4 regions of the Streptomyces sp. NPDC093586 genome follow, and region 1 is predicted to be linked to each of the others. Evidence: riboswitches for the same ligand, from Rfam matches in the RefSeq annotation. Region 1 holds a riboswitch; each other region holds the start of a gene.

What was found. A riboswitch is a leader RNA that binds a small molecule or an ion and turns the genes downstream of it on or off. The one in region 1 is predicted to bind cyclic di-AMP.
Region 2: another riboswitch for cyclic di-AMP. It lies ahead of ACIRFH_RS12815 (transglycosylase family protein); the one in region 1 lies ahead of ACIRFH_RS17085 (C40 family peptidase).
Region 3: another riboswitch for cyclic di-AMP. It lies ahead of ACIRFH_RS03465 (transglycosylase SLT domain-containing protein); the one in region 1 lies ahead of ACIRFH_RS17085 (C40 family peptidase).
Region 4: another riboswitch for cyclic di-AMP. It lies ahead of ACIRFH_RS34275 (M23 family metallopeptidase); the one in region 1 lies ahead of ACIRFH_RS17085 (C40 family peptidase).

What each region holds. Positions count from the first base shown of each region.
Region 1 covers NZ_JBIWJA010000014.1:92,510-99,599, reverse strand. Annotated here, with positions in the region: gene bioB (biotin synthase BioB) at 1-199, opposite strand, end outside; gene ACIRFH_RS17110 (8-amino-7-oxononanoate synthase) at 350-1,477, shown strand; gene ACIRFH_RS17105 (DUF397 domain-containing protein) at 1,520-1,759, opposite strand; gene ACIRFH_RS17100 (helix-turn-helix domain-containing protein) at 1,769-2,629, opposite strand; gene ACIRFH_RS17095 (ATP-binding protein) at 2,843-3,346, shown strand; gene ACIRFH_RS17090 (DUF6328 family protein) at 3,467-3,817, opposite strand; gene ACIRFH_RS17085 (C40 family peptidase) at 3,878-4,351, opposite strand; cyclic di-AMP (ydaO/yuaA leader) riboswitch at 4,355-4,575, opposite strand; gene ACIRFH_RS17080 (urease subunit gamma) at 5,172-5,474, shown strand; gene ACIRFH_RS17075 (urease subunit beta) at 5,493-5,804, shown strand; gene ACIRFH_RS17070 (urease subunit alpha) at 5,797-7,090, shown strand, end outside.
Region 2 covers NZ_JBIWJA010000009.1:139,469-146,558, reverse strand. Annotated here, with positions in the region: gene ACIRFH_RS12825 (septum formation initiator family protein) at 1-104, opposite strand, end outside; gene eno (phosphopyruvate hydratase) at 274-1,563, opposite strand; gene ACIRFH_RS12815 (transglycosylase family protein) at 1,833-2,588, opposite strand; cyclic di-AMP (ydaO/yuaA leader) riboswitch at 2,592-2,757, opposite strand; gene ACIRFH_RS12810 (transglycosylase family protein) at 2,935-4,020, opposite strand; gene ACIRFH_RS12805 (cytochrome P450) at 4,165-5,532, opposite strand; gene ACIRFH_RS12800 (nucleoside triphosphate pyrophosphohydrolase) at 5,529-6,515, opposite strand; gene ACIRFH_RS12795 (SurA N-terminal domain-containing protein) at 6,583-7,090, opposite strand, start outside.
Region 3 covers NZ_JBIWJA010000002.1:268,600-275,689, reverse strand. Annotated here, with positions in the region: gene ACIRFH_RS03480 (glycosyltransferase) at 1-268, opposite strand, end outside; gene ACIRFH_RS03475 (GNAT family N-acetyltransferase) at 299-1,384, opposite strand; gene ACIRFH_RS03470 (HAD family hydrolase) at 1,598-2,407, shown strand; gene ACIRFH_RS03465 (transglycosylase SLT domain-containing protein) at 2,469-2,957, opposite strand; cyclic di-AMP (ydaO/yuaA leader) riboswitch at 2,963-3,131, opposite strand; gene ACIRFH_RS03460 (polyprenyl synthetase family protein) at 3,900-4,910, shown strand; gene ACIRFH_RS03455 (outer membrane lipoprotein carrier protein LolA) at 5,206-6,432, shown strand; gene ACIRFH_RS03450 (ABC transporter ATP-binding protein) at 6,468-7,090, shown strand, end outside.
Region 4 covers NZ_JBIWJA010000057.1:15,101-22,190, reverse strand. Annotated here, with positions in the region: gene ACIRFH_RS34295 (hypothetical protein) at 1-94, shown strand, start outside; gene ACIRFH_RS34290 (dihydrofolate reductase family protein) at 143-1,276, shown strand; tRNA gene ACIRFH_RS34285 (tRNA-Met) at 1,329-1,402, shown strand; gene ACIRFH_RS34280 (PP2C family protein-serine/threonine phosphatase) at 1,566-2,765, shown strand; cyclic di-AMP (ydaO/yuaA leader) riboswitch at 3,027-3,183, shown strand; gene ACIRFH_RS34275 (M23 family metallopeptidase) at 3,195-4,229, shown strand; gene ACIRFH_RS34270 (aldo/keto reductase) at 4,307-5,251, shown strand; gene ACIRFH_RS34265 (PrsW family intramembrane metalloprotease) at 5,307-6,662, opposite strand; gene trmB (tRNA (guanosine(46)-N7)-methyltransferase TrmB) at 6,673-7,090, opposite strand, start outside.

The sequences.
Region 1 (7,090 bases):
CGGGGCACAGGCCGGATTTGAGGTTGACGAGGTAGTTGAGTTTCACCCGTCGGCCGAACCAGTGGCGGCGTACCTTGCCGGCCGCGGCCACCACGTCGAGCAGGTCGTCGTCGGAGGTGGCCAGGACGGCCAGTGCTTCCTCGCGGGTCGGCGTCTCGCGCCGAAGCCCCTTGTCCACCAGCGTGTTCAGCAGATCCATGGGAGCCGATCCTGTCCTACGGGGCCACTCGGGGCCAAGGAGAGTTCGCACAACAGTGACAGATCGTGGTGTGGGTATCACCACACCTCGCACGACCCGTCGTGCCGCTAGTGTCTGTCCACTGCCTACAAAATCCCCGGAGGACGGCTCATGGCGTTCGGCTGGATCGACGAGCAGGCCGGGGCACGCCGCCGGGCCGGCCTCGTACGGACGCTGCGGCCACGTCCGGCCGACTCGCCGCTGCTGGACCTGGCGAGCAACGACTACCTCGGTCTCGCCCGGCACCCCGAGGTCACCGAGGGCGCCGCGCAGGCTGCCCGGCGCTGGGGCGGCGGCGCGACCGGCTCCCGGCTCGTCACCGGGACGACCGAACTGCACGCCGAACTCGAGCGTGAACTGGCCGCCTTCTGCGGTTTCGAGGCCGCCCTCGTCCTCTCCTCCGGCTACGCGGCCAACCTCGCCGCGGTCACCGCGCTGGCGCCCCACGGCTCCCTCGTCGTCTCCGACGCGGGCAACCACGCCTCCCTCATCGACGGTTGCCGGCTGGCCCGGGGGACGACCCAGGTGGTGGCGCACGCCGACCCGGACGCGGTGCGCAAGGCGCTGGCGACGCACGGCGGGCCCGCCGTCGCCGTCTCCGACACGGTGTTCTCGGTGGACGGTGACGCGGCACCGCTGGCCGCCCTCGCCGAGGCGTGCCGGGAGCACGGCGCCGGGCTGGTCGTCGACGACGCCCATGGCCTCGGCGTCCTCGGCGACGGCGGCCGGGGCGCCCCGTACGCGGCCGGGCTCGCGGGCGACGCGGACGTGGTCGCCACGGTCACCCTGTCCAAGTCGCTCGGCAGCCAGGGCGGCGCCGTGCTCGGCCCCGCCCGGGTGATCGACCACCTCGTCAACACGGCACGGTCCTTCATCTTCGACACCGGACTCGCCCCCGCGGCCACGGGCGCGGCCCTCGCCGCCCTACGGCTGCTGCGCCGCGAGCCCGAACGGGCGGCCCGGGCGCGCGTGGTGGCGGCCGAGCTGCACGCGCGCCTGACCACCGCGGGTCTGGAGGCGGTACGTCCGGACGCCGCGGTGGTCTCGGTGCGTGCTCCCTCCCCGGAGGGGGCCGTGCGGTGGGCGGCCGACTGCCGTGCGGCCGGCCTGTCCGTGGGGTGCTTCCGCCCTCCGTCCGTGCCCGACGGCATCTCACGGCTCAGGCTGACCGCTCGTGCGGACCTCTCCGGGGAACAGATCGAACGCGCCGTACGGGTGATCGGCGAAACGCGGCCATGAGTCGGCGTGGCACGGCCGTGCGTCGCGCGATGCCCGGCCGGATCAGCGTGGCCGGCCGTGGTGGATCGCGGCCGTGAACGACGCCCAGCTCCCCGGGGAGAAGAGCAGCGCGGGCCCGGCCGGGTCCTTGGAGTCGCGTACGGCGAGCAGGCCGGCCCAGGGGCCGGCCGACGGCCGTGCCGTCTCCACGCAGTTGTTGGCCCCGGTGCTGTAGCTGCTGCGCAGCCATCGCACACCGTGCAGATCGGTACTCGTGGGGGTGTTCCGAGGAAGTGCGGACATGGTGCCTCCTTACGCGCCGGCCGCTGTCGCGGCGATGTAGTCCAACGAGTCCTCGGGCGAAAGGGCATGGAGCAGAAGGGCGTTGAAGGCCTCCGTGTAGGCCTCTAGGTCTTCTTTCCGTTCGAGATGGTGGCTACTCGTCAAATGGTCGAGAACCACCACGTCGAGATCAGAAGTGCTCGGAAAGGAGAAAATAACGAAAGGACCGGTGACGCCGATGTGGGCTCCGGCGGTGAAGGGGAGCACCTGGAGCCGGACATGGGGCAGTCGCGCGGCCTCCACCAGCCGGGTCAGCTGCCGGGCCATCACCCCAGGCCCGCCCACCTGGCGGCGCAGCACCGCTTCGTCGAGGACCGCGTTCAGCCTGAGCGGCGGATCGGCCCGCAGCACGTCCTGCCGGGCCAGCCGGACCTCCACCAGCGTGTCCAGCCGCTCCTCCGACAGCCCGTCCACCGCTGCCCGCGTGACCGCGCGGGCGTACTCCGGGGTCTGCAGCAGCCCGGGCACGACGGTGGTCTCCAGGGTACGCATCGCGCTCGCCTGCGATTCCAGGCTGATGAAGTCCCGGTACGTCGGCGGCAGTACCCCGCGATAGGCGTGCCACCAGTGGTGCCGGCCGCTCGCGTCGTCGGAGCCCGCCAGTACCACCAGCAGTTCCCGCAGCTCCCGGTCGTCCACGCCGTAGGCGTCCAGCAGTAACCGCACGTCGGCCGGTTTCGCCCCGCTCGTCCCGGTCTCGATCCGGCTGACCTTCGACTGGTGCCAGCCCACCAGCCGGGCCGCCTCACCGCTGGTGATCCCCGCCGACGTGCGCAGGGCGCGCAGCTCCGCGCCCAGCTTTCGGCGACGTACCACCGGACCGTGCTGCATGGGCCACTCCTTTACTCCCATCGAGGCGCGCGCATACGGTCTGCCGTCGCAGAGTTCACCGCTTCGAGCGACAGATATATGCATATCTTGGTGGATCGCCGCTCTTCACCAGGTGGTGATGGCACTCTGGCGGCGAAGCACCAGTCCGGGACCGTACTCGAACCATCCGCTCCGTGTCTGACTGCGGTCCCGCGGGAAAGGGACGACGTCGCCATGGCAGACCATCTGGAAGCATCCGTCACTCTGCCGAGCGAACCCGCCTCGGTGGCCGTCGCGCGCACCTATGCGGTGGGCACCCTGGCGGAGTGGGGTCTGCCCGCGGACGCGGAGGTGTCCGAGACCGTCCGGCTCATCGTCTCCGAGCTGGCCACCAACGCGGTCCAGCACACGCTCGGGCAGTCGCCGACCTTCACGGTGGACCTCGTGCTCGACTGTGACGAACGGCTGTGCATCGGCGTCACGGACAGCCACCCGCGCTTCCCCAAGCGCCTGCCCGCCGCCGTGCAGCAGGACAACGGCCGGGGCATGGTGATCATCCGCTGGCTGACGGCGGAGTGCGGCGGCAGGCTGAGGGTGCGGCCCACGCGCGAGGGAGGCAAGACCGTCTCCATCGAACTGCCCTGGACGGTACCGGGCCCGTCGGCGCCCGCCGAGCCGGTCACGGTCGTGGAGCGTCCCCGGAGCGAGGCCGTGGGGCACCGGAAGCCTCAGCGGTGAGGCGTGGACGGCACCCGGCGCGCGGCGGACGGCGTGCGCCGGGCCGTGCGGCCCCGCGCCGCCCTCTCCCGGGCCCCGGCGGCCGGTTCCGCCACCGAGCGCCGTTCGGCGGCGCGGCGTTCACCGCTCACGTGGGTCCGCCGGGCCAGGCGGGGAGCAGCGACCACGGGCCGGGGCGGGCCAGCAGGGTCGGCGCACCGGCGGCACCGAGCCGGTGAACGCGAGCCCCGGCACCTCCGTGCCGGCCGTGGCGAGTCGCGAGGACACCCGCACGATGCGTTCCCCGGCGCCCCGCTGGAAGAGCGAACGGTGCAGCGCGGCAGGGGCCGTGAACAGCGTCGCGGCGGACACCACGAACGGCAGCGTGGTGACGCGGACGGCGCGCTCCAGCGGCGTCCGCGTCGCGTGCGGTGCCGCGGCGGTGGCCGGCCACCGCCGCGACGGGTGACCGCCGGGAACCGTGTCACGCACCGCGAGCACACGTCCGGGACGGTGACGGCGCGACAGGACGCCGTCACCGCCCCGGCCGGGTCACTTCACCCGGCCGTACCAGACGTTGCTCGTCCAGATCTTCTGCAGCCGCACCACGTCCCCGGTCTTCGGGGCGTGCCAGATCTTGCCCTTCCCGGCGTAGATGCCGACGTGGTACACACTCCGGCCCGAGTGGAAGAACACGAGGTCTCCGGCCCGACGGCTCTTGGCGGAGATGTGCCGGGTCTTGTTGTACTGCTGCGCGGCGGTCCGCGGCAGCTTCTTGCCGGCCTTCTTGAACGAGTACAGCGTCAGCCCGGAGCAGTCGAACCGGTACGGTCCGGTGGCGCCCCATGCGTAGGGCGCGCCCCTCTTGGAAGCCGCGATCTTGAGAGCCTTCGTCGCATGGGTCGCCGCCGCGGCCTCACCGGCGGCACCGGGGACCACGAGGGAGCCGCCCACGGCGGCGATGGTGAGGGCCGAAGCCGTACCGGCACGGGCCATCAGTGACGGGACACGATTGAGCGCAGTCATGCGCAACCCTTCGTCAGCCGCCTGTGAAGGATGACCTGTCGGATTCGGGCTGGCGAAGTTGCCCGGCCGCACGAGTGCGGCTTCACCCCAAGGGCTGCTCGGCCCGGCGTCTCTCGCGAAGACGTCCGTTCCGGCGACCCGTCGTGCTCGGGTCCTCCACTCCTGCCGATCCACTCCTGTCGACCGGTCGTCCGGGCGGCGGCAGGACTCGGCGTCCGCCCGGACCGCCCCGCCGCTGCGGCGGGGGCTTGTCGTCAGTCACGGATCTTGTCTCATCAAAGTCGGAAAATCCCAACGGAACCGGGTTGTTGTGTGGTTACTCACCCCTCGGCCGTTCGGGTGGACATGTCGGCGTTCGATTCTCCGTCGACTGTCGTGGCGAGCCCGGGACCAGCGGCGGAATGACATATTCCGCCATCCGGGTGCGCGGAACGCGCAAGCTCGCAGGGCCGGAAACCGGTGGTGTTCCTACGCCGAAAGGGGGTACGTCATTTGGCCGGTTTTGACCCGGGGGTGGCGATGGGTGTGCCGGGCGCGGCTCTCGGCTGCCCGGAGGGGCCGCGATGTCCGGTGGTGTGCGTGCGCGCGGAAGTCCATCGGCCGACACCGGTAATCGGCCGGTCAAGCCGGTCATCAGTCAGTCAAAACCGTGTGACGTGACAGAAACACTCCAGCCGTACTCTGCACCCCGATCCACCTGCGGTTTCTTGAAATCCGACGGGGCGTTCAGGCCCCTATGTGTGTGTTACATCTAGAGCCGCCGCGGCGGACGCGGCAGCCGGATCGTCCGGACCCGGCGTGATGTCCTGTGAGGTGGTACGTGCAACTGACCCCGCACGAGCAGGAGAGACTGCTCATACACGTGGCCGCGGACGTGGCCGAGAAGCGTCGCGCACGAGGCGTGAAGCTCAACCACCCCGAGGTCGTCGCGCTGATCACCTCGCACATCCTCGAAGGCGCCCGCGACGGCCGTACGGTCGGCGAGCTCATGGCGTCCGGCCGCAAGCTGATCCAGCGTCACGAGGTCATGGAGGGCGTCCCCGAGATGATCCACGACGTGCAGGTCGAGGCCACCTTCCCCGACGGCACCAAGCTCGTCACCGTCCACGAACCGATCGTCTGACGGGAACGAACGACAACCATGATTCCCGGAGAGATCGTCTTCGCCGACGAGCCCGTCGCCTTCAACGAGGGCCGCGCGGGCATCCGCCTGACCGTGCTCAACACCGCCGACCGGCCCGTCCAGGTCGGCTCCCACTACCACTTCGCCGAGGCCAACCCCGGTCTCGACTTCGACCGCGCCGCGGCGCACGGCAGGCGGCTGAACATCGCCGCCGGCACCGCCGTCCGGTTCGAGCCCGGCATCCCGGCCGACGTGGAGCTGATCCCCCTCGCGGGCGCCCGCGTCGTCGTGGGACTGCGTGGCGCGACCGGAGGTGCCCTCGATGCCTGAACTCTCCCGCGCCGCCTACGCCGACCTGTTCGGCCCGACCACCGGCGACCGCATCCGTCTGGCCGACACCGACCTCTTCGTCGAGATCGAGGAGGACCGCTCGGGCGGTCCCGGCCGCTCCGGCGACGAGGCGGTCTTCGGCGGCGGCAAGGTGCTGCGCGAGTCCATGGGCCAGTCGCGCGCCACCCGCGCCGAGGGCGCCCCCGACACCGTGATCACCGGTGCCGTGATCATCGATCACTGGGGCGTCGTCAAGGCCGACATCGGCATCCGCGACGGCCGCATCACCGGCATCGGCAAGTCCGGCAACCCGGACACCATGGACGGCGTCCATCCGGAACTCGTCATCGGGCCCGAGACGGAGATCGTCGCGGGCAACGGCAGGATCGTCACCGCCGGCGGCATCGACACGCACGTCCACTTCATCGCGCCGGGCGTCGTCGACGAGGCCCTCGCCTCCGGCGTCACCACCCTCATCGGCGGCGGCACGGGCCCGGCCGAGGGCAGCAAGGCGACCACGGTCACCCCCGGTTCGTGGCACCTCGCGCGGATGTACGCGGCCCTGGAGTCGAGCCCCGTCAACGTCGGCTTCCTCGGCAAGGGCAGCACCATGTCCAAGGAGTCGATGCGCGACCAGCTGCGCGCCGGCATCCTCGGCTTCAAGATCCACGAGGACTGGGGCGCGACCCCCGCCGTGATCTCCGCCTGTCTGGACGTGTGCGAGGAGTCCGGCGTCCAGCTCGCCGTCCACACGGACACCCTGAACGAGGCCGGGTTCGTCGGCGACACCTTCGACGCGGTCGCGGGGCGCACCCTGCACGCCTTCCACGTCGAGGGCGCCGGCGGCGGCCACGCACCCGACATGATCACGGCGGTGTCGCTGCCGAACATGCTGCCCGCGTCCACCAACCCGACCCGGCCGCACACCGTCAACACCGTCGAGGAACACCTCGACATGCTGATGGTCTGCCACCACCTCAACCCCGCCGTCCCCGAGGACCTGGCCTTCGCCGAGTCGCGCATCCGGCCCAGCACCATCGCGGCCGAGGACATCCTGCACGACATGGGGGCCATCTCCATCATGTCGTCGGACTCCCAGGCCATGGGCCGCATCGGCGAGGTGATCCTGCGGACCTGGCAGACCGCGCACGTGATGAAGCGGCGCCGCGGCTTCCTGCCCGGTGACACCCGCGCCGACAACCGGCGCGCACGTCGCTATGTCGCCAAGTACACCATCAACCCCGCCGTCGCCCAGGGCATCGAGCACGAGGTCGGCTCCGTCGAGT
Region 2 (7,090 bases), on a different contig from region 1:
GCCTGGCGCCTGGTCTGCGAGCGGTAGACCCGGGCCGCGGTCTGCTCCCCGATGATCCGGATCCTGGTCGCGGTGGAGAAACGGTCCCGGTCCTTCACCGCCATGTGCCCGCCTCCGCCTTCGTGCTCGTCATACGTGCGTACGTCCCCGCACACGGTACGGGACCGAGTACGGGGACGTACGTACGACGCTGCCTCTCGCGGGACGGGTCAGCCCCTGCCGGGCCCGCCGGCCCGCGGAGCGCTGTGCCTACTGGTCCGCGGAGCGCTGTGCCTACTGGTCCGCGGAGCGGAACCGCGGGAAGGCGCTGCGGCCGGCGTACACCGCGGCGTCGTCGAGGATCTCCTCGATGCGCAGCAGCTGGTTGTACTTGGCGACGCGCTCGGAGCGGGCCGGGGCACCGGTCTTGATCTGGCCGCAGTTGGTGGCGACGGCCAGGTCGGCGATGGTGACGTCCTCGGTCTCGCCCGAGCGGTGGGACATCATGCACTTGAAGCCGTTGCGCTGGGCCAGCTCCACGGCGTCCAGGGTCTCGGTCAGCGAACCGATCTGGTTGACCTTGACCAGCAGGGCGTTGGCCGCGCCCTCCTCGATACCGCGGGCCAGGCGCTCCGGGTTGGTGACGAACAGGTCGTCGCCGACGAGCTGGACCTTGTCACCGAGCTTGTCGGTGATGGTCTTCCAGCCCTCCCAGTCGTCCTCGAACAGCGGGTCCTCGATGGAGACCAGCGGGTACGCCTCGACCAGCTCGGCGTAGTACTCGGTCATCTCGGCGGCCGAGCGCTCCTTGCCCTCGAAGGTGTAGGAGCCGTCCTTGTAGAACTCGGACGCGGCGACGTCGAGGGCCAGCGCGATCTGCTCGCCCGGGGTGTAGCCGGCCTCCTTGATGGCCTCGAGGATGAGGTCGAGGGCCTCGCGGTTGGAGCCGAGGTTCGGGGCGAAGCCGCCCTCGTCGCCGAGACCGGTGGCCAGGCCCTTGCCCTTCAGCACCTTCTTGAGGGTGTGGTAGACCTCGGTGCCCCAGCGCAGCGCCTCGGAGAAGGACTCCGCGCCGATCGGGGCGATCATGAACTCCTGGATGTCCACGTTGGAGTCGGCGTGCGAGCCGCCGTTCAGGATGTTCATCATCGGCACCGGCAGCAGGTGCGCGTTCGGGCCGCCCAGGTAGCGGAACAGCGGCAGGTCGCTGGCCTCGGAGGCGGCGTGGGCGACGGCGAGGGAGACGCCGAGGATGGCGTTGGCGCCCAGCGAGCCCTTGTTGTCGGTGGCGTCCAGGTCGAACATGGCCTGGTCGATCAGACGCTGCTCGGTGGCGTCGTAGCCGACCAGCTCGGGGCCGATCTGCTCGATGACGGCGAGGACGGCCTTCTCGACACCCTTGCCCTGGTAGCGGTTGGGGTCGCCGTCACGGAGCTCGATGGCCTCGAAGGCACCGGTGGAGGCACCGGACGGAACGGCGGCACGCCCCGTGCTGCCGTCGTCGAGGCCGACCTCGACCTCGACCGTGGGGTTGCCTCGGGAGTCCAGGATTTCCCGGGCTACGACGACGTCGATGGACGGCACGAGCATCTCCTTCTTCAATGTGACGCTTCGGTGTGACGCGGGTCCGCGAGGACCGCAGCGGCTCTGCGGGACGAGCCTAACCGGCTCCGGGCGATCGGCCAGCCGGTCACCCACCCGTTGGACAGAACCGAGAGTAAATTGTTTCCGAACGGAACAAAGACCGTTCGCGGAAACCCGGGAAGCCTCCCCGGCACCCGGGGCGTGAAAAACCCGCCCTGGTGCGTACGGGGGAACACGCACCAGGACGGGAGTTGAGGGCGGGCCGTCGCCTACTTGAGGTGCAGCTGCTGGCCCGGGTAGATCAGGTCGGCGTCGTCGACGATGTCGTCGTTCAGCTCGAACAGCTTCGCCCAGCCACCCTTGACGTGCTGCTCCGTGGCGATCGAGCTGAGCGTGTCGCCCTCGACGACCTTGTACTCGCCGTCACCCTTCTCGACCTTCTCGCCGGTCGGGGTGGTGACGGTCTTCTTCGGGGTGACGGTCTTCTTCTCGGCCTGCTTCTCGGCGGCCGGGCGCTCGGAGGAGCGGGAGGCCCTCTGCTCGGAGGAGCGCTCGGCCGTGGAGCCGGTGGACCGGCTCTGCGAGCTCTGGGAGCCGCCGGAGGACTGCGCGGAGCCGGAGGACTGGCTCTCGGCGGAACCGCCGGTGTACGCGGCGCCCGACAGGCCGGTGCCGCAGACCGGCCAGGCACCCTTGCCCTGGCTCGCGAGCACCTTCTCGGCGACCGCGATCTGCTGCGACTTGCTCGCCCGGTCGGCGGTCGGGGCGTACTGCGTACCGCCGTAGGCGGCCCAGGTGGAGGCCGAGAACTGCAGACCGCCGTAGTAACCGTTGCCGGTGTTGATGGCCCAGTTGCCGCCGGACTCGCACTGGGCGACGGCGTCCCACTCGGACGCGGTGGCGGCGGAGGCGTTGCCGGCCGCCATCAGCGGGGCGGCGACGGCGGCACCGGTGACGCCGGCGACGGCGATGACACGGGTGGCCTTGGACGGACGACGATGCTTGCCCTTGCCGGAAAACAGCATGGTTGATCCCCTCACCGACGCCTGCGAGGTGAGCTGTCGGGTTCGGGCCGGTTGAGTTGCCCGGCCGGGTCCCTCACGGAACTCGGCTTCACCCCTAGCCGCTCCGGATCGACTGCCCGGTGCGGCACCTACCTGGGTCCCCCGCTCCTGCCTGCGGCGCTCGAGGCGACGACTGTTCCCGTACCGCCGCTGGCAGGATTCGGCGTTGCGACGGTCGGGGCCCGCGGTGGCGAGCGGTCACGACCGTAGACACGCGCTCCGCGGATTTTCAAAGACGATCACGGCTTCTGAGACCTATCTCTCACGTGATCCAAAACGGACATACAGCCTCTAACCGTGACGCGAACTAGCCCTGGTTCTCGCCCGATTCGCCCGTGACGGTGAGCGTCTGACCGGGCAGGATGTGGTCCGGGTCGGCACCGACGACGTCCTTGTTGTCGGCGTAGAGGGACGGCCATCCCCCGGCGAGGTCAAGGGAGTCGGCGATGCCCCAGAGACTGTCGCCCGAACGGACGGTGTACGAGCCGTCCGTGAGGTCGCGGGTGCCGTCGCCGTCGCGCGAGGCGTGACGCCCCGACGACTCGGCCGTACGGCCGTCCACCCCACCCTCTTCGGCGCTGCCGCCGCGATGCCGGCCGGTCGCGGGGTCCTCGGTGCCGACGAGTCCCGAAATGGCGCCATCCTGCCCCGACTTGCCCGTCTCGTCACCGCTGGGCGCGGCGCCGTCCGCGCGGCCGGACCCCCGCGTGTCGTCGCCGGCCGGAGCACCGGACGGGGAGGACGTGTCGGACTTGGCCGTTTCGCCGGAACTGCCCGACGTGCCATCGGACGTGGCGTCAGGCGTGGCCGAGCCGGACGGCGACGGCACCTGGGACGCGGACCGGGACGGGGAGGGGGTCGCCGAAGGGGACGATTCAGGCCCGGACTCGGTGGAATCGGTCAAGCCGGACGACTCGGACGCACCCGACGCTCCCGGCGCCCCCGGCGCCCCCGGTCCGCTCTTCCCCGTCGACGCCCCGTCACCCGACGCCCCGGTGCCGCCGGACGTGGTCCCCGAGCCGCTGCCCAGCCCCGCGAGCAGCCCGCAGGTCGGCCAGGCGGCGATGCCCTGGTCCGCGAGCACCTTCTCGGCGACGGCTATCTGCTGCGAGCGGCTCGCCTGGTCGGCGCTCGGCGCGTACCCCAGACCGCCGTACCGCTCCCAGACGTCCTGGGACAGCTGCAGGCCGCCGTAGTACCCGTTGCCGCCGTTCTGGCTCCAGGCGCCGCCCGTCTCGCACTCGGCGACCCGGTCCCAGTTCGTCCCGTCGGCCGCGTGGGCGCCGGTGGCCCCCAGGAGCGGGATCGCGATGGCGGAGCCGGTCACTCCTGCGGCGACGACCAGGGCGGGAGCCTGACGGGGGCGACGGTGACGACCGTTCCCGGAGAGCATGCGACGACCTTTCACGAGACAGCGAGGACGGCGCGGCGAGTGGTGCTCGGCAGCCACGCTGATCCGTGAACGTATAGGGAGATGATCGCTTGTCACAAGTTCATGCCGCACAGATCACGTGAAGATCACAGAACTGAGCGCGTGTCACGTTTGCATCGGCGACGGATCGTTCCCGGGCGGCGGGGGCACCGGCGTGAACGTCACCGGGAGGGTGCGCAGCCCCCGCATGATGAGCCCGCCGCGCCAGCGCAGTTCGGCCGGATCCGCGGCGAGGGCCAGGTCCGGGAGACGGGTGAGGAGCGTGGCGAGCGCGGTCTGCCCCTCCAGCCGGGCGAGCGGCGCGCCGAGGCAGTAGTGGATGCCGTGGCCGTACCCGAGGTGCTGGCTGTCCCGGCGGGAGAGGTCCAGGGTGTCCGGGTCGGTGAACCGCTCCGGGTCCCGGTCGGCGGCGGCCAGGACGACGAGGACCGGGTCCCCGGGGGCGATGTCCTGCCCGCCGATGGTGAGCGCCTCGGTGGCGAAGCGCCAGGTGGCGAGTTCCACGGGGCCGTCGTAGCGGAGGAGTTCCTCGACGCCGGTCTCCAGCAGGCCGCGCTCGCCGACGGCGAGGGACGCCTGGAGGCGGGCCCGTTCCTCGGGGTGGGTGAGCAGGGCGTACGTGCCGTTGCCGATGAGGTTGACCGTGGTCTCGAAGCCGGCGAACAGCAGGATGAAGGCCATGGCCGCGGCCTCGTTCTCGGTGAGGTGCTCGCCGTGGTCGGAGGCGCGGATGAGGCCGGAGATGAGGTCCTCGCCGGGGCCGGGCTCGGCCGGCAGCGCGGCGCGCTTGCGGTGGATGAGGTCGGCGAGGTAGCCCCGCATCTTCTTCACCGACCGTGCGACACCGCCCCGGGAGCCGCCCGCCCGTCTCCCACCACCGCCCTCATCGGACGACGGCCTTCGGCCGCCGGCCGCCTGGTTTCCGTGGCGGATCATCATGCCCGCCCAGTCCCGGAAGTCGTCCTGGTCCTCGCGGGGGACGCCGAGCAGGTCGCAGATGGCGTAGATGGGCAGGGGGAAGGCGAATTCGTGGATGAGGTCGGCGGAGCCGGTGGCGGCGAACCGGTCGATCAGGTCGTCGGCGAGCTCCTGCACCCGGGGCGCGAACTCGGCGACGCGGCGCGGCGTGAACGCCTTGCTGACCAGCCGGCGCAGCCGGGTGTGGTCCGGCGGGTCGATGTTGAGCAGATGCGTCATCAGCTCGGCCTTGCGCTCGCCCGGGATGCCGGTCCTGCCCCTGGCGTGCGCGGGCTCGTCGTGGTGCGCCGGGTTCTTGGACAGCCGCTGGTCGGCGAGGGCCTGCCGGGCGTCGGCGTACCGGGTGACCAGCCAGGCCTCCACGCCGCTGGGCAGCGTCGTCCGGTGCACCGGGGCGTGCTCGCGCAGCCAGGCGTAGGCGGGGTAGGGGTCGCTCGCGAACTCCCAGGTGAACAGCTCGGGAGCCGGGCGGTCGGGGACGGGCCGGCCGGTCATCCCTCGACCTTCCTGATCGCGTCCCGGTAGGCCCGGGCCGCCGCCCGCAGGGCCGCTTCCGGGTCCGTGCCCTCGGACTCGGCGCGGGCCGCCAGGGCGAGGAGTTCGTAGCCGATGCCCTCGCCCCGCGGGAGCGGCACCTCCAGGCCCGCCGTGCGGACCCGGGAGGCCAGCTTGGCGGCGAGGGCCAGTCCGGGCTGGCCGAGGGGGACGCCCTCGGTGACCGAGGCGCGCTGCTTCTCCACCGCCTTGGTGCGCAGCCAGTGCTCCCTGACCTCCTCCGGCGTGGTCGCGGTCGCGTCGCCGAAGACGTGCGGGTGGCGGTGGACGAGCTTGGCGACGATGCCGGCCGCCACGTCGTCGATCGAGAACGGCGCCTCGGTGTCCTCCTCGGCGATGCGGGCGTGGAAGACGACCTGGAGGAGGACGTCGCCCAGTTCCTCGCGCAGTTCGTCGCGGTCGCCGTCCTCGATGGCCTCGACGAGTTCGTAGGCCTCCTCGATGGCGTACTTGGCCAGGCCCTTGTGGGTGCGCTGCGAGGACCAGGGGCATTCGGCGCGGATGCGGTCCATGACCTGGACGAGATCCAGGAGGCGGGCGCCCGGCAGGTCGTAGGAGGCGGGGAGCAGTTCCAGCTCGGGCATGGCGAGGCGGCCGGAGCCGGCGAGGCGGGCCAGTCCGTCGGTGAGGGCCGGTTCGCCCTCGCCGGTCGCGACGACGACCACGGTGCGGCCGCCGGTGCAGGCGGCGAGCAGTTCCTCGGCGGCCGGGGACGCTTCGTCGACCCGTATGCCCGCCTCGCGCAGGTAGGGCAGCTGCGGGTGGGCGGCGTCGGCGCACAGCACGCGGTCGGCCGTGCGCAGGGCCTGCCAGGCGGGCCAGGACAGCAGGCCGGGGGCGACGCGGTGGCTGGTGGTGAGCAGGACGATGCGGCCCGGGTCGGGGGTGGTGCCGTGAGCGGGGTCGGCGCTGGTTGCGTTCACGGTCCGAACGTAACGCACGCCGTCGGCGGTGCCGCGGGTCGTCCCCGGGGCGGCCCGCGCGGAACCGTTACGCCGTCTGCGGGGGCCCGGCCGCCGTGACCTCGCGCACCCAGGGCGTCCTGGCGTCTACGCGGCTGCTCTTCTGGACGTCCCAGGTGCCGTAGCGGGGGTTGAGGTCGACGCCGAGCTGCCGGGAGGCCTTGGACAGGGCCTGCCAGAACTCGGGGCGGCTGGTGTCGGTGCCGAGGTGCCCGGCGAGCTTCTGGGCCTCCAGCTGGATGCGCAGGTTGTCGTCGAGGCGCTCGGGGGCGACGCCGTACTGCTGGAGCCAGGCGGCCTCCAGCTGCTTGGCGCCGCCGGCCTGCTGCTCCAGACCGGCGCGCATCCGCTGGACCTCCTTGCGGGTGACGGTCACGCCGGCGTCCTGGGCGGCGCGGTGCAGTACCCGGTCGAGGACCATGCCGTGCAGGGTGTCGCGGGTGAGGGTGCCGGTGCGGGCGACGACCTGCTGGTACTGGGTCTCGTCCGGGACGGCGGCCCGCTGCGCGTCGCGTACCTCGTCGACCCGGTGCTCC
Region 3 (7,090 bases), on a different contig from region 1:
GACGCAGGCGCCGGGCGAGGCCCGCCAGTTCCCGTGCCGGATCCGCTCCCCGGGGCACCCGCCCCAGCAGTGTGCCGACGGGCCGTCCCGCCCTGCGGACCAGGACGAACACCGGGCCGGACGTGACCGGGGGACCACCCGGCCCCGGTCTGAGGCAGGCATCCTCCCCGTCGCCGAGGTCCAGCTCGGCGACCTGCACCGGTTCGATGCTCAGGAATCTCTCGATCTCCCGCCGTGCCTCCTGCCGCGCACGCCGTGCTCCGGCCATGCGCCCCACCCCCTCGTGGTTGCCCCTCCGTCACGACCGGCGCAGCCGGGCCGCCCCCTTCAGCGTGCGTGCCGCCAGCGACGCCAGCCGTGGCCGTTCGCGCACGAAGCCGTGCGCGCGGCGGGCCGGTTCGCGGCCGAGCCAGTGCAGCGCGGCGCCCGCCCCCGGACGTGTCGCCGTCCCCTCGTACACGGGCAGTTCACCGGTCTTCAGCGAGTCCTTGTACTCCGCCGCGCCCCGCCCCATGTCGAGCAGGCCGATGCCCTCGGCGGCGGCGGCCTCGGCCATCCGCAGGTGCAGCACCAGCCCCGGCGAGTACTTCGCGAAGTCCGGGTCGTACGCCGGGAACCAGCAGGCCAGGACCGACTCCGAGCGCAGCCCGAAGTGGGCGGCGACGGGCCGGTCGTCGGCGTAGAGCACGGACAGCGTGCCCGTGCACTGAGGCGCCCGGGTCTCGGCGAGCCGTCCGACGAGCCGGGCGATCCACTCCTGGGCGAAGCGGTCCCGGCGTCCCGTCCTGCGGTACTGCGCCGACTTCCACTCCATGAGGGTGCGCAGCGCGGCCGGTTCGCGCTCGTCGAACACGAAGCGCACGGTTCCGGCCTGCCGGCCCAGCCTGCGCTCCTTGGCGAGGGTGGTCTTCAGGAACTTCGGCGACTGGGTGCGCAGCACGCTCTCGTACGCCTCGTACCCCTTCTCCACGTCGATGACGTAGGTGGCGTGCTCCTCGGCGGCGTACGGCACGAACAGGCCCTGCTCGGCCTCCAGGTTGTCGAAGGCGAGGCTCGACAGGGAGCAGGCCCGCAGCAGTCGGCGGGTGTCCGGGAGGAGGCCCGGCCGCAGCACCGCGCCCTGGCAGTCCGAGACCCCGAGCCCGATCGCCCGGCCCTGGCCCAGCGGCCCGCGCTCGTGCGGCAGGAAACCGGCGGCCTCACCGCCCTCGTACAGCACCGCCACCCGCGCCCCGGGCCGTACCCGGCCCACGACGTCGGTGAACTCCGGCTCCATGAAGGGATTGCGGGGCGCCGTCGCCCCGGCGCGCAGCTCGCGCCAGCGCTCCCGTTCCCCCTCGCCCAGCTCCTCCGGCCTCAGCACGCGTACACGTCCGCTGCTCAACCCGACCCCCCGATCAAGTCCCCCCTGGACAACAGGAAGGTACCCCCGGGGCCGCCCGGAGGGTAGAAGGCAGAGCATGTTGTTGCCAACTGGTGCACAGGCCTTTAACCGCCTTCAGACGGTGTTGCGTCAGGTTTCGGACACCTGCGAACGTCCTCGTGCGCAACCGGTCGTGGGTGGGTCGGGCAGGTGCGGTGTCCGTATTCTCTGATCATGGACCGCACCGCATATGCCCTCGTCGCCACCGACCTCGACGGAACGCTGCTGCGCGGCGACGACACCGTCTCCGACCGGTCGCTGGCCGCGCTGGCGCGGGTGGCCCGGGCGGGGGCGCGGCACCTGGTGGTGACGGGGCGCCCGGCACCGAGGGTGCGCTCCCTGCTCGACGGCCTCGGCTGCACGGGGCTCGCGGTGTGCGGGCAGGGCGCGCAGGTGTACGACGCCGACGCGCACCGGATGCTGTGGTCGGTCACCCTGGACCGGGAGCTGGCGGAGACCGCGCTCGGCAAGATCGAGGCCGAGGTGGGGGAGGTGTACGCCGCGGTCGACCAGGACGGCGTCGACGGGCTGACGCTCATCGAACCGGGCTATCTGATGCCCCACCCGACCCTGCCCGCGGTGCGGGTCGAGCGGCGCGACGAGCTGTGGAGCGCGCCGATCAGCAAGGTGCTGCTGCGCCACCCCGACCTGTCCGACGACGAGTTGGCGGCGACGGCGCGCGCGGTGGTGGGTTCCCTCGCGACGGTCACGATGTCGGGGCCGGGGACGGTGGAGCTCCAGCCGTGCGGGGTGACCAAGGCGACCGGTCTGGCGCTCGCCGCCGAGCGTCTGGGGCTGAGCCGGCGGCGGACGATCGCCTTCGGGGACATGCCCAACGACATCCCCATGTTCCACTGGGCGGCCCGCGGGGTCGCCATGGCGGGCGCCCACCCCGAACTCAAGGCGGTCGCGGACGAGGTCACCACGACGAACGAGGACGACGGCGTGGCCGTCGTCCTCGAGCGGATCTTCGGAGCCTCCTGACGCACCGGGTGCGTATCGGTACGGCTCGGTTCGTCCGGTTGTGTCGCGGTGCGCGGGCGGCTCAGTACGCGCTGAAGACGTTGTCGATGGAGCCGTACCGGTGGGCCGCGTAGTTGCAGGCGGCGGTGATGTTGGCGACCGGGTCGTACGAGTCCCAGGAGGTGCCGGCGACGTGGTACGCCCGGAAGGTCGGGTCGATCACCTGGAGCAGGCCCTTGGACGGGGTGCCGTTGACGGCGTTGACGTCCCAGTTGTTGATGGCGAACGGGTTGCCGGACGACTCCCGCATGACGTTGCGGTGGATGCCGTCGTAGGTCCCGGGGATCCCGTGCTGCGCCATGATGTCCAGCGACTCGCGGATCCAGCCGTCGAGGTTGTTCGGGTACACCGTCGCCGTGGCGGCGGCGGCCGTGGTGGCCGGGGTGGCGGCGGACGCGGTGGCGGCGCCGACGAGCGGCAGGGCGAGCACGGCGACGCCGGTGCCGGCGACGGCGAGCTTGCGGGCGAGGCGGCCGGTTCGGGCGTGACGGTTCTGACCGTTGGCAGGCATGTGTGTGTCCCTCTCCATACGCCTGCGAGGTGAGCTGTCGGGTTCGGGCGGGGAGGTGCCCGGCCGCGCCCTGACGGGCACGGCTTCACCCCGAGCCGCTCCGGTGGTGTCCGGCGCGGCGACTTACCTTGGGTCCCCCGCTCCTGCCTGCGAGTGTGTCGGTGGATGACTGTGTGTCGGGGCGGTGGCAGGATTCGGCGTCCGCCTGACAGGCCGGGAACGTATGCGAGAGCACATGTCCGGAACAAGTGCAGGAATCACCCGACGTGCCTGTTGACCTTGATCTGAGGCATTTGGGGTGCTTGATCCTTTGCTACTGCCAAGGCTCAACTCGCCTACGGGGCAAAGGGGTGAGGGGGTTCGCGGCGGGGGTGCGGGCGGGCGCGGTGGCGTGAGCCAACTCACTGGCCTCAACAAGAGCGGCAAATCGGGCATTAGAGTCAACTGGTGGTCAATCGCCCCCTGGTGGGGGTCGCTTCGGTGCGGGGGCCCGACCGGGGGGTGGCTGGGGGGCCGACCGGGTGCCCGGCCGGACGCGCGCGGCAGCGGGGGTACGCCCCTCCGTCGGCGGGGCGCCCCGGTGTTTCCTCGTGTCGCGCGGGCATCCGTCCGGGGTGTGCGGGCATCCGTCCGGGGTCGCGGGTGCGGGTGGCGAACGGGTGACGCTCTCGGGGTGCGGTCCGTCGGGAGGGGTGGTGGGATCTTCGGTGGTGGCTTCCGGTGTGCCGTGCTCCGCGCCGCGCCTCTCCGGCGATGTCGGCCGATATCTGCTCATATCACTTGATCAAAAACATACCGTGCATGATCCGATACCGACCGGCCTGTAACGGTGGGCGCTAGCGGTGATCGAAACGTGACCGGATACGCTGACTCGAGTGGTGGCAGCGACCTATCGACAAACCAGGTAATCGCCAGTAGACACCAGCAGACAGGAGACCCCTCGTGACCGTCGTCGGGCCGTTCGGGCTGAGCGTGCGGGACCAGGCACTGGAAGCCGATGTCCAGACCGGACTGGCGGCCGTCGAGGAAGGGTTGCTTGAGGCAACCAAGAGTGAGGTGCCCTTCATCACGGAGGCCGCCCAGCACCTGGTGCGGGCCGGCGGCAAGCGGTTCCGGCCGCTGCTGGTGATGCTCGCCTCCCGGTTCGGCGACCCCTACGCGCCCGGCATCGTGCCCTCGGCCGTGGTCGTGGAGCTGACCCACCTCGCCACGCTCTACCACGACGACGTGATGGACGAGGCCGCCGTGCGCCGCGGCGTGCCCAGCGCCAACACCCGCTGGGGCAACTCGGTCGCGGTCCTCACCGGCGACTTCCTGTTCGCCCGCGCCTCCCAGATCCTCGCCGACCTCGGGCCCGAGGCGGTCCGGGTGCAGGCCCTCGCGTTCGAGCGGCTCGTCACCGGCCAGATCCTGGAGACGGCGGGGCCCCAGGACGGACGGGACCCGGTCGACCACTACCTGGACGTGCTGGGCGGCAAGACGGGATCGCTGGTGGCGGTCTCCTGCCGGTTCGGCGCGATGATGTCCGGCGCCGACGACACGGTCGTCGACGTGCTGACCCAGTACGGCGAGCGGCTCGGCGTCGCCTTCCAGCTCGCGGACGACGTCCTGGACATCGCCTCCGACTCCCACGAGTCGGGCAAGACGCCCGGCACGGACCTGCGCGAGGGCATCCCGACCCTCCCGGTGCTGCGGCTGCGCGAACGGGCGGCCCGGCTGGGGCTCGCCGAGGACATCGCCCTGTGCGAGCTGCTGGACTCCGACCTGAGCGACGACGCGCGGCATGCCGAGGCCCTGCGCCTGCTGCGCGCCCACCCCGCGCTCGAACAGGCGCGGCGGGACACCGTCCGGTACGCGAAGGACGCCCGGTCGGCGCTGGCCCCGCTGCGGGAGTGCGACGCGAAGGCCGCGCTGATCGAGCTGTGCGACGCGGTGGTGCACCGAGCCGGCTGACCTCCCGGCCGCCACCGCGCTCTCCCGGCGCGACGCGCCCCGCCCCCACCGGTCGGGGACGCCCCCACCGGTCGGGGACGCCCCCACCGGTCGGTGGAGGATCCGCCCTTCCGTGTCATCCCGCAGGAGTACGCGGAGTTGAGCCCGCGGTCTGACGCTTCCTCGTGGCCGATTTGGTCAGATGGTCACACGGAAAAACACCACTCCTCACCGATTCGGGTGAGAATGGCGGCTCACGGGTGAACACGTGCGAGGTCGCGAGACAGCCGCCGCCGACGACGGAGGTAGGGCACACATGGCACCGATCGATTCCGACGACAACACGACCGCCGGGGACGGCGAGGAGCCGCGTGCCGGACGGCGCAGGGCCGCGCGGTACGTCGTCCCGGTCGCGGTGATGGGCGTGGCGGCCGCCACGATCGGGCTCGTCCCCGCCCTCGCCGACTCAGGCGACCCGGACCTGCCCGAGGTGACGGCCCAGCAGCTCATCCAGAAGATCGCCGAGTCGGACGTCCAGCAGCTGTCCGGCACCGTCAGGATCAGCACCGACCTGGGCCTGCCGGACCTCGGCGGCCTGGAGAGCGGTCTGGCGTCCGGCATGTCCGGCGGCCCGGGCGCCGGCGGCGGTGACGGTTCCTCCGCCGACCCGTCCGCCAAGCTTACCGGGCTGGTGACCGGCAGCCACACGCTGCGCGTCGCGGCCGACGGACCCGACCGGCAGAAGCTCTCGCTGCTGGAGAACGCCGCCGAGTACAGCCTGATCCACGACGGCAAGGACGTCTGGGGCTACGACAGCAAGTCCAACGAGGTCTACCACTCCACCACGTCCCCCGGCGCCGAGCGGCCCGCCGGGAAGGCGCCGGCCACCCCGAAGGACTTCACCGAGCAGGCCCTCAAGGCGGTCGACGACACCACGTCCGTGACCGTCGACGGCACCGCGCAGGTCGCCGGCCGGGACGCGTACCGACTGGTGATCAAGCCCCGGCAGTCCGGTTCCACGGTCGGCGCGATCAGCGTGGCCGTGGACGCGAAGACCGGCATGCCGCTGAAGTTCACCCTGACCCCGTCGAGCGGCGGCGCCGCCGTCGTGGACGCGGGCTTCACCCAGGTCAGCTTCGCGAAGCCGGACGCCTCGACGTTCGACTTCACCCCGCCCAAGGGCGCGAAGGTCACCGAGGACGACGAGACGCCCGAGGCGGGCGAGACGCCCAAGGCACCGGAGCGGGGCCACAAGCCCGACGCCGACCTCGCCGAGGACCTGGACGGCCTCGAGGTCATCGGCGAGGGCTGGAACACGATCGCCACCTTCGACACCGGCGGCCAGGGCCTGCCGGACGCGTCCGAGGGCGGCGACCTGGGCGGCTTCCTGGGCTCCTTCGGCGACCAGGTCAAGGGCGACTTCGGCTCGGGCACGGTCTTCACGACCCGCCTGGTCAACGCCCTGATCACGGACGACGGCAAGGTCTACGCCGGTGCGGTCACCAAGGACGCGCTGGTGAAGGCGGCCGACGCCGCGAAGTAGCACCGCACCGCCCGCACGACGAGGAGAGGGAGCCGATGGGGGAACCGTCCGCCGCGGAACCGGAGGGCCCGGGCCGGGACGGCGAGAGTGACGCCGTCATCGCCACCCGCGCCCTCACCAAGCGCTACCGCGGCGGACAGCTCGCCGTCGACGGCCTGGACCTGACCGTCCCGGCGGGCAGCGTCTTCGGCTTCCTCGGCCCCAACGGCTCCGGCAAGACCACCACCATCCGCATGCTGATGGGCCTGATCGAGCCGACCTCGGGCGCGGCACGGGTGCTGGGCCGGCCCGTGCCGCGTGCCGCCCGCGCCGTACTGCCCCAGGTCGGCGCCCTCATCGAGGGCCCGGCCCTGTACGGCTTCCTCTCCGGCCGCGACAACCTCCTGCGCTACGACGCCGCCGACCCGACCGCCGACCCGCGCACCCGGCGCGAGCGCGTCGGGGCGGCGCTGGACCGGGTGGGCCTCACGGCCGCCGCGGGCAAGAAGGCGAAGGCGTACTCGCTCGGCATGAAGCAGCGCCTCGGACTGGCGGCCGCGCTGCTCCAGCCGCGCCGTCTGCTGGTGCTGGACGAGCCCACCAACGGGCTCGACCCCCAGGGCATGCGCGAGATCCGCGCCCTCGTGCGCGAGCTGGCCTCCGACGGCACCACCGTCTT
Region 4 (7,090 bases), on a different contig from region 1:
CCCGGCCGAGGACGAGGCCGACGACTGCATCGGAGACACCGACGACCCCGACGACACCGGCGCCCCCGCCCGCACCGACGGCGCGGGCGCCTAGGGTTGCCCCCGCCGCACCCGGCGCCCGCCCCCTCACCGGAGTACGCCCATGCCCCTCCCGTACGTCCTGCTCTCCGCCGCCGTCTCCCTCGACGGGTACCTGGACGACACCGGCCCCGAGCGGCTCCTGCTGTCCTCCCCGGCCGACTTCGACCGGGTCGACGAGGTGCGCGCCTCCGTCGACGCGATCCTGGTCGGCGCCGGGACGATCCGTGCCGACAACCCGCGGCTGCTGGTGAACTCGGCCGGGCGACGGGCCGCCCGGGTCGCCGCGGGGAAGCCGGAGTACCCGCTGAAGGTCACGGTCAGCGGAACGGGCGAGCTGGATCCGACGGCGGCCTTCTGGCACACCGGCGGGGACAAGGTGCTCCTGACCACCGACGAGGGCGCCCGGCGGGCCCACGCGCTCGGGATCGCCGCCGACGTCGTGCCGCTCGGGGACGCGCTCGACTGGCGGACGGCGCTGGAGTTCCTGCACGACCGGCGGGGTGTGCGGCGGCTGATGGTGGAGGGCGGCGGGACCGTCCACAGCCAGTTGGTGCGGCAGGGGCTCGCCGACGAGCTGCAGCTCGTCCTCGCCCCGGTGTTCGTCGGGGACCCGGACGCTCCCCGGCTGTTCGGGCCCGGTGACTACCAGCGCGGGCGGCTCGGACTGGTGGAGACGCGGCGCATCGAGGACGTCGTGCTCATGCGCTACCGGCCGACCGCCCCGGGGGCCGGTGGCGAGGTGTCCGCCGCCGACCGGCACTGGCTGGCGCTCGCCTGCGAGCTGGCCGGGCTGTGCCCGCCGTCCGGCACGGCGTTCAGCGTGGGGGCGGTGATCGTCGCCGCCGACGGGACGGAGCTCGCGCGCGGGCACTCGCGGGAGGGCGGGGACCCGGTCGTGCACGCCGAGGAGGCCGCGCTCGCCAAGGTCGACCCCGCCGACCCGCGGCTCGCGACCGCCACGGTGTACAGCAGCCTGGAACCGTGCGCCCGCCGCGCCTCCCGGCCCGCGCCCTGCGCCCGGCTGATCCTCGACGCCGGGGTGCGCCGCGTGGTCACCGCCTGGCGGGAACCGGACACGTTCGTGCCGGGTGCCGACGGCAGCGGGGTGCTCGCCGCCGGGGGCGCCGCCGTCGTCGTCCTGCCGGAGTACGAGGCGTCGGCGAAGGGCCCGAACCGTCACCTGCTGGGCCCCTGAGATACGCGTGTGCGTTCCACCCCCGACATGACGTACACTGGAGACACAACGACGCGGGGTGGAGCAGCTCGGTAGCTCGCTGGGCTCATAACCCAGAGGTCGCAGGTTCAAATCCTGTCCCCGCTACTCAAGGCCGAAGGCCGGAATCCTCAAGGATTCCGGCCTTCGGTGCGTCCGCGCGTCCGTCACCCGACCGGCCTCCACGGCTCGCCCCCCGTCCGTCCTCCGGGAAACCTGGAGAGCGGGACGGCAAGCGGCGTGGACGTACAGGGGCGGCGGGAGACGAGTGGTGCGGCCAGGTGACGTGGACGACGAGGCACCGTATGCCAGGGCCGGTGGCCGGCTGCCCGGTGACCCCGTGCCCGACCCCGGCCTCGGCACCGACCCGGTGCCCGTCCCGTCCGCCGGGCGGGAGCTGCGGCGGACCCCGTACGGCCGGCCCTTCGTGCGCCTGCTCCCCGTCCTGCTGATCGTCGTGGCCATCCTGTACGACGTCTTCACTCCCCGGTACTTCACCGCCGGACCCCTGTACACGGCCGCGCCCCTGGTCGCGGCGCCCGTCTACTCGCGGCGCGGCACGGTGCTCACCGGTCTCGCCGTGGTCGCCACCGTCATCGGGCTCCAACTGAGCAAGGGCGTCGCCCACTACGTGGACTCGCTCACCGAACTGATCACCATCGCGACGGTCGCCGCCCTCGCCGTCTTCGTGAACGCCTTCGTCCGCCGCACCGACGCGCGCCTCGCCTCCGCCCGCGAGATCGCCGAGGCCGCCCAGCGGGCCGTCCTGCCCGAGCCCGCCGAGCGGATCGGCGGCTTCGAGATCGCCGCCCGCTACGAGGCGGCGCAGGCCGACGCCTTCATCGGCGGTGACCTGTACGCGGTGCAGGACAGCGCCCACGGCGTGCGGATCATCGTCGGTGACGTGCGTGGCAAGGGCATGGGCGCGGTGGCCGCCGTCGCCGTGGTGATCGGCGCCTTCCGTGAGGCCGCCGAGCAGGAGGCGACGCTGGAGGCGGTCGCGCAGCGGCTGGAGCGGGCGCTGGCGCGCGAGGGCACCCGGCGCGACGGGCTGGACGCCTTCGAGGGGTTCACCACCGCCGTCCTCGCCGAACTCCCGCACGGCGCCGGGATCGTCCGCATCGTCAACCGCGGCCACCCGCCGCCCCTGCTGCTGCACGCCGACGGCACCGTGCGTCCGGTACAGGCCAGGGAGTTCGCGCTGCCGCTCGGGATGGGGGAGCTGGGCGTGTGGCCCGACCGGGCGGAGGAGGCCGGCTTCTCCGGCGGTGCCACGCTGCTGCTGTACACCGACGGGCTGTCCGAGGCACGCGACGCCCACGGCCGGTTCTACGATCCCGCGGCGCGGCTGGCCGGCCGCGCCTTCCGGCGCCCGGCCGAACTGCTCGACGCCCTCGCCGACGAGGTGCGCCGGCACTCCGGGGGCGGCATGACGGACGACATGGCGCTGCTCGCCGTACGCCGGCGCTGAGCGGTGCGGCGGCCCTGACCGGTGACACGGGTGGTGACGACGCGACCGCCCTCCGCATAACAACTGACACAACGTCAGAAACGGGTGGTGGAGAACGGTTGCCTGAGGGGCGGTCAAGTCGCCCCGCTTTCGCCCCTCATGAGGGGTACGTCCCGTCCGAAATTCTTAATGATCAATCGGGGCGGCTTGGAATCAGCACCTCGCGTCTATTAACGTTCGATAACGCAGCGCGGTCGTCCCAGCCGTCACAGAAGGCGGCTCCGTGCGCACGCGCCGAATCCCGTGAGGGAACCGGGGAACCACCACCTTGGGGTGAATCGGGCGTATGCCGCCGTGGAGGCACGGCAGGTATACGCGCGTAGGAGACCTTCCTGCTCCGAACCCGTCAGCTAACCCGGTAGGCGGAAGGAAGGAAAGGAGTACGCCCACGTGGCGTCCAACCGGCCTGCCCCCGAGGCCCCGTTCGTGCCGATCACGCACGACACCGACCCCTTCGGCCCCGACGGCCACCGCGCCGAAGCGGGCCCCTGGGAGGAGTGGAACCCCACCGCGGAGTCCATCCGTCCCGTACGCGGCCGGCACCGCGTCGCCAAGCAGCGCGGCGGACTCGCCCGCAGCTCCACCGTCCTCGGCGTCGGCGTCATCGCGGCCGTCGGAGCGGGCGGCATGGCCAGCGCCCAGACCGGCAAGCCGCCGGTGCCGATCTCGATGCCCGACCTGCCGAACGTCGGCTCGCTGATCTCCGACGAGGCGGAACCGGAACCCCAGGGCTCCGCCACCCCGCTCAGCGGCATCGGCGCGACCACCACCGACACCGCCGAGGGCACCACCGACGCCGGTGAGGCCCTGCGGGCGCGCATCATGCAGCAGGCCGAGCAGCAGCAGGTCCAGGTCGAGACCAAGGCCGCCGCCGAGGCCGCCGCCGAGGCCGAGAAGGAAGCCGCCGAAGCCGCCGCGAAGGCGGCGAAGGAGGCCGAGGCCAAGGCCGCCGCCGCCAAGAAGAAGGCGGAGGAGGAGGCCGCGAAGAAGGCCGAGGCCGAGCGGCTCGCCGAGCTGGCCAAGCAGTTCACGCTGCCGACCTCCTCGTACACGATCACCTCCACCTTCGGCCAGGCCGGTTCCATGTGGTCCTCCGGCCACCACACCGGCCTCGACTTCGCCGCTCCCACGGGCACCCTCGTCAAGGCCGTCCACACCGGCACGATCACCGAGGCGGGCTGGGCCGGCTCCTACGGCTACCGCACGATCCTGACCCTGGACGACGGCACCGAGCTGTGGTTCTGCCACCAGTCGTCGATCAACGTCAGCGTCGGCCAGAAGGTCAGCACCGGTGACGTCATCGGCCGCGTCGGCGCCACCGGCAACGTCACCGGACCGCACCTCCACTTCGAGGTCCACGTCGGCGGTGCCGGGGGCGGGGTCGACCCGGCGGCGTGGCTGCAGGGCAAGGGCCTCACCCCCTGAGGACAGGGGCCGCCGGTTCGCGCGAATTGTGCGTCGCCCCGGAATGACCAGTTCCGGGGCGCTTGTTGTCACAGGACATGACTTCTCTGCGCAAGCTCGGCTCCTCCGGCCTCGAGGTCTTCCCGCTCGCCCTCGGCGGCAACGTCTTCGGCTGGACCGCCGACCAGGACACCTCCTTCGCCGTCCTCGACGCCTACACCGCCGCCGGCGGCAACTTCGTCGACACCGCCGACGTCTACTCCGCGTGGGCCGAGGGCAACAGCGGCGGCGAGTCCGAGACCCTCATCGGCAAGTGGCTCGCGGCGCGCGGCAACCGCGACGACGTCGTGATCGCCACCAAGGTCAGCCAGCACCCCGAGTACCCCGGCCTGTCCGCCGCCAACATCAAGGCCGCCGCCGACGCCTCCCTGCGGCGCCTGGGCACGGACCGCATCGACCTCTACTACACCCACTACGACAAGCCCGAGGTGCCGGTCGAGGAGATCATCGGCGCGCTCGACGACCTGGTGCGCGCGGGCAAGGTCCGGTACATCGCCGCCTCCAACATCACGGCCGAGCGGCTCTCGGCGTCCCTGGACTTCTCCGACCGCGAGGGCCTCGCCCGGTACGTGGCCCTGCAACCCCACTACAACCTGGTCTCGCGCGACACGTACGAGGGTGAGCTGCGGGACCTCGCCGAGCGGGCCGGTCTGGCCGCCGTTCCCTACTACGCCCTCGCGTCCGGCTTCCTCACGGGCAAGTACCGGCCCGGGGCGACCGTCGACAGCCCGCGGGCGGGCGGTGCCGCGAAGCACCTGGAGAGCGAGCGCGGACGGCGGGTGCTCACCGCCCTGGACGAGATCGCCGAGGCCCACGACGCGCCGGTCGCCACGGTGGCCCTGGCCTGGCTGGCGGCCCAGCCGACGGTGGCCGCGCCGATCGCGTCCGCGCGGACGGTCGAGCAGCTGCCGGCGCTGCTCGGGGTGGCCGACCTGGAGCTGACGGAGGCGGAGGTGCGGAGGCTGACGGAGGCGTCCGCCTGAGCCGTCCGCGTCGTCCGCCCGGTTGTCCACCCGAGGGGCCGCTTCCCCGCCGCCGCTACGACCGGTACGGGTTCTGGGCCGGGTACGCGGTGTAGGAGGTGTGGACGGGCATGGCGTACGGGGCCGGTGCGGTGTACCGGGCGGGTGCCGGTGCCGCGTGCGGCCCGTACGCCGGCCAGGGCGGTACGGCCACCGGGAGGGGCGGCGCCGTGGCCCGGGCCGCGTAGTCCAGCGCCGGCCGCGCCGCCTCCCGCCGGCGCCACAATTCGGTCAGCAACTCCCGCTCCCGTACGACGTAGTCGGCGCCCGCCCGGCCCCGGCGCCCCCGCTGCCGCAGGAACGCCAGCGAGGTCGCGTACGCCTCGTACTCCGCCACCACCCGCTCCGTCGGCTTCCCGGCGTGCTGGCGGGCGTACCGCCGGGCGATGCGGCGCGCCCGCATCGAGCCGAGCGCGAACGGTTCGGCCGGCGCCAGCCAGCCGGCCACCGCGTAGACGGGCAGTTCGGCCCGCACGGTGCCGAGTTCGCGCTGCCGGGTCCAGATCGCCAGCCAGGTCAGCAGGCCGAAGGCCGGCACCATGAACGCCGCGTACACGGCGAAGAAGCCGTACTCGCCGAGCGAGGCCGAGCCGTTCCACAGCGCGTGCATGCCCATCGCGAGCAGCAGGCCGGACAGGGGCAGCAGCACACGGCGCAGACGGTGGCGGTCGGCCGAGAGCGCCGCGATGCCGAAACCGATGCCGGTGAGCACGGTGAACAGCGGGTGCGCGAACGGCGACATGACGACGCGGACGAAGAAGGTCGCCGCGGTCACGGAGGCGATGCCCCGGTCGCCGGTGAGCTGGTCGGTGCCGAAGGCGGTGCCCAGGTAGAGGATGTTCTCGGTGAAGGCGAAGCCCGTGGCGGTGACGCCGGCTATGACGACGCCGTCGACGATGCCGGTGAAGTTCCGCCTGCGGAAGAGGAAGACCAGCAGGACGGCCGCGGCCTTGGCGGACTCCTCCACGACCGGCGCTATCACGGTGGCGCCCAGGGTGTCCGCACCGGTGGGGTCGGCGGTGGCCGTCGCTATCCACCTCGTCGCGAAGCTGTTGGCGACGATCGCTATCAGCGCCGCCGCGCAGGCGCCCCAGGCGAAGGAGAACAGCAGGTTCCGCCAGGGGCCGGGATCGACGCGGTCGAGCCAGCGGAAGGCGGCTACGAGCAGCGGCACGGGGAAGACCGCCAGCCCCAGCCCGACCAGGAACCCCTGGGTGCCGGTCTGTTCGCGCACCAGGGCCAGGATCACCAGGCCGGAGAGCGCGAGCAGGACGATCAGCGCGCCGTAACGCACCCAGGTGAGCTGCCACCAGCGCGGTTGCGTATGCGGAAGCGTGGGCGGACGCGTCGGACACGGGGGACAGGTGGCCACGGCATGGACCCTAGCCGGTGGGGGGCTGCTCCTTGTGCTGATCGCGCTGCTGACCGCGCTGCGGCACGGGGGGCTGTACGCGGCGGAAGAGCAGGTCGTTCACCACATGCCCCTTGTCCAGTCCCTGGCCCTCGAAACGGGTCAGCGGCCGGTGGGCGGGGCGCGGCGCGAAACCGCCGCCGGGCACGGTGTTCTCGAAGTCGGGGTGCGCGGTGAGGACCTCGAGCATCTGCTCCGCGTACGGCTCCCAGTCGGTGGCACAGTGCACGACGGCGCCCGGCGCGAGGCGGGACGCGGCCAGGGTCAGGAACTCCGGCTGGATCAGGCGGCGCTTGTGGTGCCGCTTCTTCGGCCAGGGGTCGGGGAAGTAGACGCGCAGTCCGGCGAGCGAGTCGGGGGCGAGCATCTCGCGCAGCAGGATGATCGCG